3 regions of the Paenibacillus riograndensis SBR5 genome follow, and region 2 is predicted to be linked to each of the others. Evidence: riboswitches for the same ligand, from Rfam matches in the RefSeq annotation. Region 2 holds a riboswitch; each other region holds the start of a gene.
The links. Region 2 has a riboswitch for cobalamin ahead of PRIO_RS10295 (energy-coupling factor ABC transporter permease). Riboswitches for the same ligand answer to the same signal wherever they lie in the genome.
Positions count from the first base shown of each region.

Region 1: another riboswitch for cobalamin. It lies ahead of PRIO_RS05530 (S-layer homology domain-containing protein); the one in region 2 lies ahead of PRIO_RS10295 (energy-coupling factor ABC transporter permease).
Region 3: another riboswitch for cobalamin. It lies ahead of PRIO_RS02920 (anaerobic ribonucleoside triphosphate reductase); the one in region 2 lies ahead of PRIO_RS10295 (energy-coupling factor ABC transporter permease).

Region 1 is NZ_LN831776.1:1,277,305-1,280,330, reverse strand. Features, by position in the region: gene PRIO_RS05530 (S-layer homology domain-containing protein) at 1-1,575, opposite strand, end outside; cobalamin riboswitch at 1,760-1,964, opposite strand; gene PRIO_RS35390 (hypothetical protein) at 2,672-3,026, opposite strand, start outside.
Region 2 is NZ_LN831776.1:2,546,271-2,549,296, forward strand. Features, by position in the region: gene PRIO_RS10280 (alpha-N-arabinofuranosidase) at 1-128, shown strand, start outside; gene PRIO_RS10285 (DUF6171 family protein) at 144-431, shown strand; gene PRIO_RS10290 (ArsR/SmtB family transcription factor) at 566-1,513, opposite strand; cobalamin riboswitch at 1,688-1,874, shown strand; gene PRIO_RS10295 (energy-coupling factor ABC transporter permease) at 2,051-2,818, shown strand; gene PRIO_RS10300 (energy-coupling factor ABC transporter substrate-binding protein) at 2,821-3,026, shown strand, end outside.
Region 3 is NZ_LN831776.1:666,315-669,340, forward strand. Features, by position in the region: gene PRIO_RS02920 (anaerobic ribonucleoside triphosphate reductase) at 1-1,579, opposite strand, end outside; cobalamin riboswitch at 1,866-2,094, opposite strand; gene PRIO_RS02930 (MTH1187 family thiamine-binding protein) at 2,444-2,752, shown strand; gene PRIO_RS02935 (sugar phosphate isomerase/epimerase family protein) at 2,789-3,026, shown strand, end outside.

The sequences.
Region 1 (3,026 bases), 1.3 Mb from region 2:
GGCTTTACCGTCTTTATCTGTTGTTGCCGTCTTGCCACCAATCGTCACCTGCACACCGGCGGCTCTTGAAGTTACCGGGTTGGAAGCGGAGCCATCCCATACCCATGTTTTTTGGGTGACTGTGACGGTAAAAGCTTCACCCTCTCTTGGCTGTGCGTTGGAAAGGGCCACTTTATCGACAAGCTGCGTAGCGCTGCCCGCATAATAAACCAGTACCCGGTCAGACTCCTTCAGCTTGAAGTCTTTCATACCTACATCAACGCTGGCCCATTCCCCGCCGCGAGACACGGCGTACATCCAGCCGTCATAGCCGCCGGTAGCTCCGGCATAAATGCTGCCAATGCCAGTAACATAAGCGCCGGAAGGATTCGTAATCGGCAGACTGTTCGCTGCGGCTACTTTTTCCAGTGCTTCGAGTACGTTCCCAGCGTAGGCGCTGCCTTGGCCCAGCGTCTGCTCAGGCCCTTCAATCGTGAGCGGCACATAGACGAGAGGGTTCTGCGCTACCGGCTTCGAAAAGTCATACAGCTTGCCGTTCGTACCACCGCTGAACAGATTGTAGGCCACCAGGGCCTGCAGGCCTTGCTCGGTAGCCAGCGCATTGGCGCTGCCGCCCTGGTTATGAGCAAAAGCTCCACTGGCCAGTCTGAAGCTCAGCAGCCGATTCAGCAAGCCTGTTTCATTTTTAGTAAACTCGCCGCTGGCTGGGTCTACACCAAAGGAGGACAGACCGATTATGGCCTGGGCCGCACTTTCACTGCTGTCTCCGTAGCCGCCGCTGCTGTCCTGCTTGGCTGCCAGCCAGGCTACTGCTTTTTGTCCCGCTGTTGCCACAGCAGGGTCATTCTTGTGGGCAGCGAGTGCGGTCAGGACTATGGCCGTCATATCCGGATCGCTCGCCCCCGTGAACAAAGCAAACCCGCCATCGCTATTTTGCTTGGACAGAATTTCGCTCAGCAGCGACGTCTGGTTCCATTTGGCGTCACCGGGAATCGTGTAGCTGCCGGAGTCCAGCGCGAGCAGCGCGTAGACTGGCGCATTCAGCGGCTGGCCGCTGATATTGTCGCTGTTATAGATGCGCTCCAGCAGATTGAAGCCCGCTTCAGAACCGCTGCCGGCAAAATTCGCCGGATCGCCGCCGACCGCCCGCACAGCCAGCACAATCCGCGCATAATCCGTCACATTCGGGAAGCTGCCTCCCGCTGTCTGTACTTTTTTCGCTAATGACTGGACGTAGCTGTCCGGTACCCGGTAGCCCGCCTGGGCCAGCCCGATCGCCTGCCACTCCGATGTTACGCCGCCGCTGAGTATATATTCTGCAGCCGAATACGTTGCCTGCGAGACAGTTACCTGTCCCCCGTTATCCGCTGCAGCCAAGGAAGCGCCAGCTTTTCCTTCCGCAAAAGTATCCGCAGCATATACTGCGTCCGTGACACTGTCCGTGCCTGTGTTAACAGTGGCTTCCGCTGCGGCAAAAGCCTGTCCCGCCGGAACCACCGCGGTACCCGTAACCGAAATTACCAGCAATAAGACCAGACCAAGCACAAAAGACTTGGCAGAATAAAATGTCTTCATCGTCAACCTCTTTCCTTGTCATAAAATAAATGCTTGTACTGCTTTGCAGAGGACAGCCGGGACAACATAAAGACCGCCCTTGTTCAGGGCGGCCGGGAAGAATACAAATTGGAAGGCTGCGGTGCTCGAAGCTCCAGACTTCATCCATTTGCATATGTTCCGCATTCTTACCCCACGAAGAATAGAAACGTTCACGAAAAAGGCAGGTCTCCTGGCTTATGCCTCATCGCTGCTCTTGGCCTTCCCATCCTTACAGCCGGACAGTGGCCGCTCTAAGAGCCGCTCCGCATTTACAGTGGCGGGACCGCGCCGGATTTGCACCGTGCTTCCCTTTTAAGCCGATTTCTGATGCTACGCATCGAACCGGCACCTCTCTCTTAACTATTAAATTTTAATATCCATAATCATATCTAGTATTCCCTTGTATGTCTATAGAGAAGCTGTTTCTTAGCGGGTGCAAAAAGTACTCCACCCTCTCCAGCTATTATTCCATCCTGAAATAACGATGTCCGATTCATACAACATGGTTATGGAAGCCTCGAATTTGGCGAAGCCAAATTGGGGGCCTTCTCCGGGATTGCATCGTCTGAAGTGCCGCCAATGGGCGGCATGAATGTCCATCCACAGTAATAGTGAAAAAATCCAACGACTCCCAGCCATAACCGTCAATGCAGAGCAGCACCTTGTGAGGAGCAGCTTGTAACAAGCACCTTGTGACTAGCAGTTCAGCAGCCGTCGGATCATTTGTACGGACTGTTGAGAATATACAGCAACTGTTGGCTAGTATAAGGATAGTTGGGACTTAACGAACGATGGGGCAGCGAATATTGGATCGTTGTCAGGGCAGTTGGGACTATACAGAAACCGTTGGCTGGTATACTGGTAGTTGGGACTTAATCGAGTGTCGGGCCGGCAACTGTTGGATCGTTGTCAGGGCAGTTGGGACTATACAGAAACCGTTGGCTGGTATATTGGTAGTTGGGACTTATACAACAAGTGTTAGGCGGCTATCCAGATAATGTGTCTATGCGGCAATCGTTGAGGGCGTGCAGTAATTAGGTAACTTTCAACTTAGAAATTCCTGTTAACAGCAACCTTATAGCAGCGGCGGTAACAACGGTATTTCTGCCGTTGTATCCACCAGTTTCGGCCTCGGTGCGCACAACAACGGCATTTCTGCCGTTGTTTCTAACATTTCTAGACTCGGCGTGCACAACAACGGCATTTCTACCGTTGTTTCTAACATTTCTAGACTCGGTGCGCCTAACAACGGCATTTCTGCCGTTGTTTCCAACAGTTCCAGACTCAGTGCGCCTAACAACGGCTTTTCTGCCGTTGTTTCTAACATTTCTAGACTCGGTGCGCCTAACAACGGCATTTCTGCCGTTGTTTCCAACATTTCCAGACTCGGCGTGCACAACAACGGCATTTCTGCCGTTGTTTCCAACATT
Region 2 (3,026 bases):
ACTCGTTCAGCGAACCGGAAGCGGTTGTTCCGCAGCCGTTCACAGCCTTTAAGCTGGAAGGGGATACTGTTACTGTCGAGCTGCCGGCCATGTCGGTAACAGTACTGGAAATTACACCAAAAGCTTGATAAAGGAGAACCGCTATGGCCACAACCTCTGCCTGCAAAGGCTGCCGGGATGATTATAAGGTCACGGAAGCGCAGATCGCCCGTATACTGGCGTCATCGATGTTCAATGAAGGCAATACCGCGTCAGATCAGGTGTATGCGGAGCGGATCGCACTTTGCAGTACCTGCCCCAAGCTCCAGGATGGGGTGACCTGCACTGCCTGCGGCTGCATCATCCCGGTTGTTGCCCGGCTGAAGGCGCGCGGCTGTCCGCTTCCCGGCGGCGGCCTGTGGCAGCCGGTTAACGGCTCCAAAATCAACTGATCCGCAATGAAGACCACAGAACAGATTTCAAATTCAATCTGTTCTGTATAACCCAGAATCCCCGATCCTTCGCTGGCTTGATCCGCAGCGGAAGATCGGGGATTCTTCATTGCAACCCTCTGATGGAGCCGGGTTTAAGGTGTTCCGGCAGCGTCAGGACTGTCGGATATGCCGGATATTTCCGTATAGAACAGTTCAACCAGCATGTCCTGGTTATAGTTGCCGAATCCTTTGCCGAACAGGGTCAGCCCTCCGATATGCTCGGCATCCTCCTCCACGGACAGTCTGAACGTCCACTGCTTGCTGCGGATGTCCACTTGATCCAGCGTGACCCCGGACAGCTTTTGCCCATCCATGAAGGTCCCCTTGGGGGTAACCCGCAGCTGCTTGAGCAGCCCGTATTGGTTCGTGAGTGCGGGCCACCAGGACGGCGTATATTTGCCTCTGCTGTCTCCGTAATCTCCGGGGCTGGTCCAGAAGCCCAGCTTCGTTCCGTTCAAGGTAAAGGTGATATCCGAAGGCCAATTGTTATTGATGGAGGGGGCTTCAGAGGCGATTTCCATTGTAATGACAAGCTCCTCCGGCTGCTCGCTGGACAGGAGGAAGTTGGGGATTTTGTATTCGACATAACCTTTGCCGAACCAGAGGATGCCTGCATTCATCCGTTCCAGATCCCAGAAGTAGCGCGGGTCGTCGAAATTGCCGATGACCTTCTCTACCGTTGCCAGACCGCAGGTCGGTTCGATCTGAAAGTCGGAGTAGAGGCCGACCGGTATCTCTTTGCGGTGGCTTTTGCGTTCCGCCGGGGCTTGAGCGGGGAAAATGATCTCTGCGCCTTCAGCCGCCAGCGTGCAGATTTTTTGCAAACCGCTCCGCCCGGGAGCCATATGTGTCCGGATCAGTCCGGCCGCCTCCAGCTTGCGGACATGCATCGTCATGATCGCGCTGCTGAGCCGGGCTGCCGCTGCCAGCTCCTTGACATTCATCGGCTGAACGGCGAGCAGGCGGAGCATGCGGAGACGTACGGCGCTCGATAAAGCTTCGTAGACAGGCAGGGATTCTTCGGTAAGATCCAGTTTCATTGGACAGCCTCCGGGTACAGGTTAATAAAATAAGGGGACGGCAAAGCCGTTACTGCTTGTATAGTTAACAATTATATTATTCAAATGAGGTTCTTACAAGCTTCTTGCCTTTCAGGGACACCTCCACTTTTATCACAGACACGCTTATGCCATGTCCGCTATGATGTACAGGATGAATTAGCGATGAAACAAGGTGCCTTTGATTCACATCAAGGGATAACAGGGAATCGGGTGCAACTCCCGAGCGGTCCCGCCACTGTAAGGAAGAGCCAGCTTTCAACAGGTCACTCGGTTGCTCCGGGGAAGACGAAGGCCAGCGATGATCCCGAGCCAGGAGACCTACCTTGTTTGCGCACACACGACTCTACGCGGATAGGAGCGGTGTACGAATGGGTTGAGAGATAAGGGTGTGCCGCTAGTTTTGGCGGGTAAGCAGCCTTTTCTTTGTGATCCGGATACGTACATGATACTCCCACCCCCAGGGGCGGGAGTTTTTGGTTTGACGCCGCACACGAAAATCAAATAGGAGGTGCAAGGATGAACAAACGGAGCTATTGGCGTTTCACGGTACTGGTCGGCGTATTTGCCGTTTATCTTCTGCTGAATGAGCCGGGTACGGCGGAAGCAATGCACATTATGGAGGGATTTTTACCGGTTGGCTGGGCGGTGTTCTGGTGGGCGGCTTTTTTGCCGTTCTTTTTCCTGGGCGTCCGCAAGCTCACAAGGATGACCCGGGACAACCCGGAGCTGAAGCTGTTGCTGGGTTTATCCGGAGCGTTCACCTTTGTGCTCTCAGCGCTCAAAATGCCCTCGGTTACGGGAAGCAGCTCTCATCCGACGGGGACGGGACTTGGCGCAGTGATGCTGGGTCCGCTGCCGATGAGCGTGACCGGTTCCATTGTGCTGCTGTTCCAGGCACTGCTGCTGGCGCACGGTGGAATCACCACGCTTGGCGCGAACGCCTTCTCCATGGCAGTGGCCGGGCCTTTTGCCGGTTATGCGGTCTATAAGCTGATTATGAGGCTGGGCGAACGCGAAAAGCTGGCGGTATTCTTCGCGGCTGCGGTAGCGGATCTGATGACCTATGTGGTCACTTCCTTTCAGCTTGCGGTGGCTTTTCCGTCTGCGGATGGCGGTGTGCTGGCTTCCATGGCGAAATTCGGCGGTATTTTTGCTGTGACCCAGATTCCGCTGGCGGTCAGCGAGGGGCTGTTGACAGTGCTGCTATGGAACTGGCTGAAGGCCTACAGTCCACAGGAGCTGTCCCTGCTTAAACGGGGAGCCAAGGGAGGAAATACACTGTGAAGATAAAGAACAAATGGAAAAACCTGCTGATGCTGCTCGCGGTGGTTCTGCTGGTGGTCCTGCCGCTGCTGTTCGTGAACGGGGAGTTCGGCGGGGCCGATGATGCGGCAGAGGGTGCAATTACAGAGATTGACCCTGCATATAAGCCCTGGTTCAAGCCGCTGGCTGAGCTGCCGGGTGAAACGGAGAGCATGTTATTCGCGCTGCA
Region 3 (3,026 bases), 1.9 Mb from region 2:
GGTCGGTGACGCCCGGAATCGAGCCGATCACCTTGCGGTCCACTTTGGTGAATTTGCCGGACAGGCCTTCAGCCGGTGTGGCGAACAGCGTAATGTTGAGGTTCAGCTCCTCGCTCTTGCGGTCGCAGTATTCCCGCATGTGGCGGACAATGGCCAGCGCCTTGGCGTGGATCTCCATGTCCTCGCCGTGATGCTTGCCGTACATGGCCTTCATGCATTCCGCCATGCCGATGAAGCCAATCGACAGGCTGCCATGCTTCAGCAGCTCGCCTACACTATCTTCGGGAGCGAGCGCTTTGCCGCCTTCCCAGACGCCTTCGCGCATCATGAAATCGGAAGCCTTGGCCTTCTGGGAGGCCTGGATGCGGAAGCGGTGAAGCAGACCTTCCAGAGCGATGTCCATGTAATGGTTCAGATCGTCATAGAAGCCTTCTTCGTCGGCGGCAAGGCGGCGTCCTGTGGCAATGCCGTAGGCCAGTCCCAGCCGCACCAGATTGAGCGTATTGAAGGACAGGTTGCCTTTGCCGGAGCAGTGGTTGCGTCCGAAGCGGTCGCCCAGCACCCGTGTGCGGCAGCCCATCGTGGCAAATTCGGTATCCGGATCAGCCGGATCGTAATATTGCAGATTGAGCGGCGCATCCAGATTGGCGAAGTTCGGATACAGTCTGCGGGCGGAACATTCCGCCGCCTTGAGGAACAGCTCGTAGTTCGGATCGCCCTGCTGCTGGTTCACGCCCTGCTTGCATTTGAAGATCTGGATCGGGAACACCGGCGTTTCGCCGCTGCCCAGACCGTTCATCGTGGCCATCAGCAGCGAGCTGATGACCAGCTGCCCTTCAGGAGAGGTGCAGGTGCCGTAGTTGATGCTGGTAAAAGGAATCTGTCCGCCCGACCGGCTGGACATTGTATTAAGGTTATGTATCATGCTCTCTGCGGCCTGAAGCGTTTCACTTTCCGTCTCCTTCAGCGCAAAGCGGAAGGCCCGCGGATACTGCTCCGCCAGATCGCTGCGGCTCATAGTGACTTCCCCGCCGATCTCTCCGGCTGTACCTTCTTCGAAATATTCCAGTCCCTTGCGGAACAGCTTGGCGAAGGACTTGGTCACATAAGGAGCCAGATCAAAATCCAGCTTGTTGGCGGATACGCCGCCGTATTGGGCATTCTGCTGCGACTGGAAAATAATCGCCACCAGCGACATCGCAGTCATAATCGAGTTGGGTGGACGAACGCTGCCGTTGCCGGTGTTGAAGCCTTCGCGGAGAAGCTGCTCGAACGGGATAAAGATGCAGTTGGTGGTTCCGATCGCGTATTGGTCCAGATCGTGGACATACACCACATTATCGAGGGTAGCCTGCACGAGCTGCGGCGGCATCGTGAAGTTGCGGGCATACCACTTGGAATACTCACTGCCGAACTTGCTCATTTTGCCGGAAAAGCTCTCACCGTTCAAATTCGCATTTTCGCGCAGCAGATCCAAATCCCGGCTGTCGATAATATCGCGCCCCAAATGGATCACTTCCTCCAAAAGAACCTCCTGTGCAGCTTGTCCACCGTTGTACCGTTTCTCCAGCAGCGTCATTGTCTAGCTCTCCTCTCCGTATATGAAACATGTTCTGATTGTAATAAAAAAGCATCCCCCGCCGAGGAAGGCGGAAAATGCCCGGATGCGTAGCGCAAATAACCTGAGCGGATATTTGCGGATGGTCTCCATGGAAATATGCTTTCCCGCAGAAGCCGATACCTGAACGTGATAAGGCTTATCGCGTTCAGGTATCGGCAGCCTTGGCTCCCTGGCATAAGGGAAGGCTAAATCTGCTTGTGCAGGCCGCATGCGGACACCTCTCCTGTTCCTCGCAGGCGTAAATAATGGTGCCCGGAAACAGGCAGGTCTCCTGGCTTCCGGTGAATCCGGGGCGCCTTCCCAAGGGGGGCTACCCCTCAGTGGCGTGAGCCTCAGGATACTGCTCCGCAGGGCTTCTGGAGCCTGCAGGGCATCCGGTTACAGTGGCGGGACCGCAACGGATTTGCACCGCGCTTCCCTATTAAGCTTCAACTCTCCTGGAAGAGCAAAGCACCTGTTTCCACTATATTTTGTTGTCGCTAGATAAAAATAACCCAATATCTTGTGTTTGTAAACAATTTTTTGCGAACCCGCGCCCGGTGCGGACTCCGCCCGTTTACTCACAGCTGGTCCACAGCTGATCCACAGATAACCCGGTGTTCGTCCACAATTAGTCCACAGGTAATCCACAGCACGGGAGTAAATTTTGCCGGAACTGATTCAAAAATTGTCCAAAATACGCCACAAAAGTTCCAAAACCTGGTCATACCCGCAGTAGGACTTTAGGCGATTTGTGGGGGGAGGCAGGAGTTGCTACAATAGAAGGGACCAGAGACTTATGTAACGAGGCTTATAGAGGCTTATAATAGGAGGGATTTCAGGATGGCGATTGGCGAAGTAACTGTAATTCCGATTGGTACAGGCAGCACCAGCCTCAGCAGCTATGTGGCTGACATGCAGCGCGTGCTGGAGACGGTGGAAGGCATTACCTACGAGCTGACATCCATGGGCACCATTATCGAAGGTCCGCTGGCGCGGATTCTGGCGGCCGTCGAAGCGCTGCACGAGTCCCCTTTTACTGCCGGAGCACAGCGGGTATCCACCTCGCTCAAGATTGATGACCGGCGGGATAAGCCGTCCACAAGCCGCAGCAAGCTGGAATCGGTGGAACGCAAGCTGCAGGCGGATTAATTCATAACAATTACAGCGACAAGGAGCGGATGCGTAATGGCGGCTATCAAACAGCAGATCGGGATACAGATGTACACGCTGCGGGACAGGGCGGAGAAGGATTTTCTGGGGACGCTGCGCAAGGTGGCGGAGATCGGGTACAAATCGGTGGAATTTGCCGGGTATTTTGGCGTATCAGCTGCAGAACTGCGCAAAACGCTGGATGAGCTTGGACTGTCGGCCCCCTCAGCGCATGTAGGGCTGGATTTCAGCAGTCTGGAGAATATGCAATCGG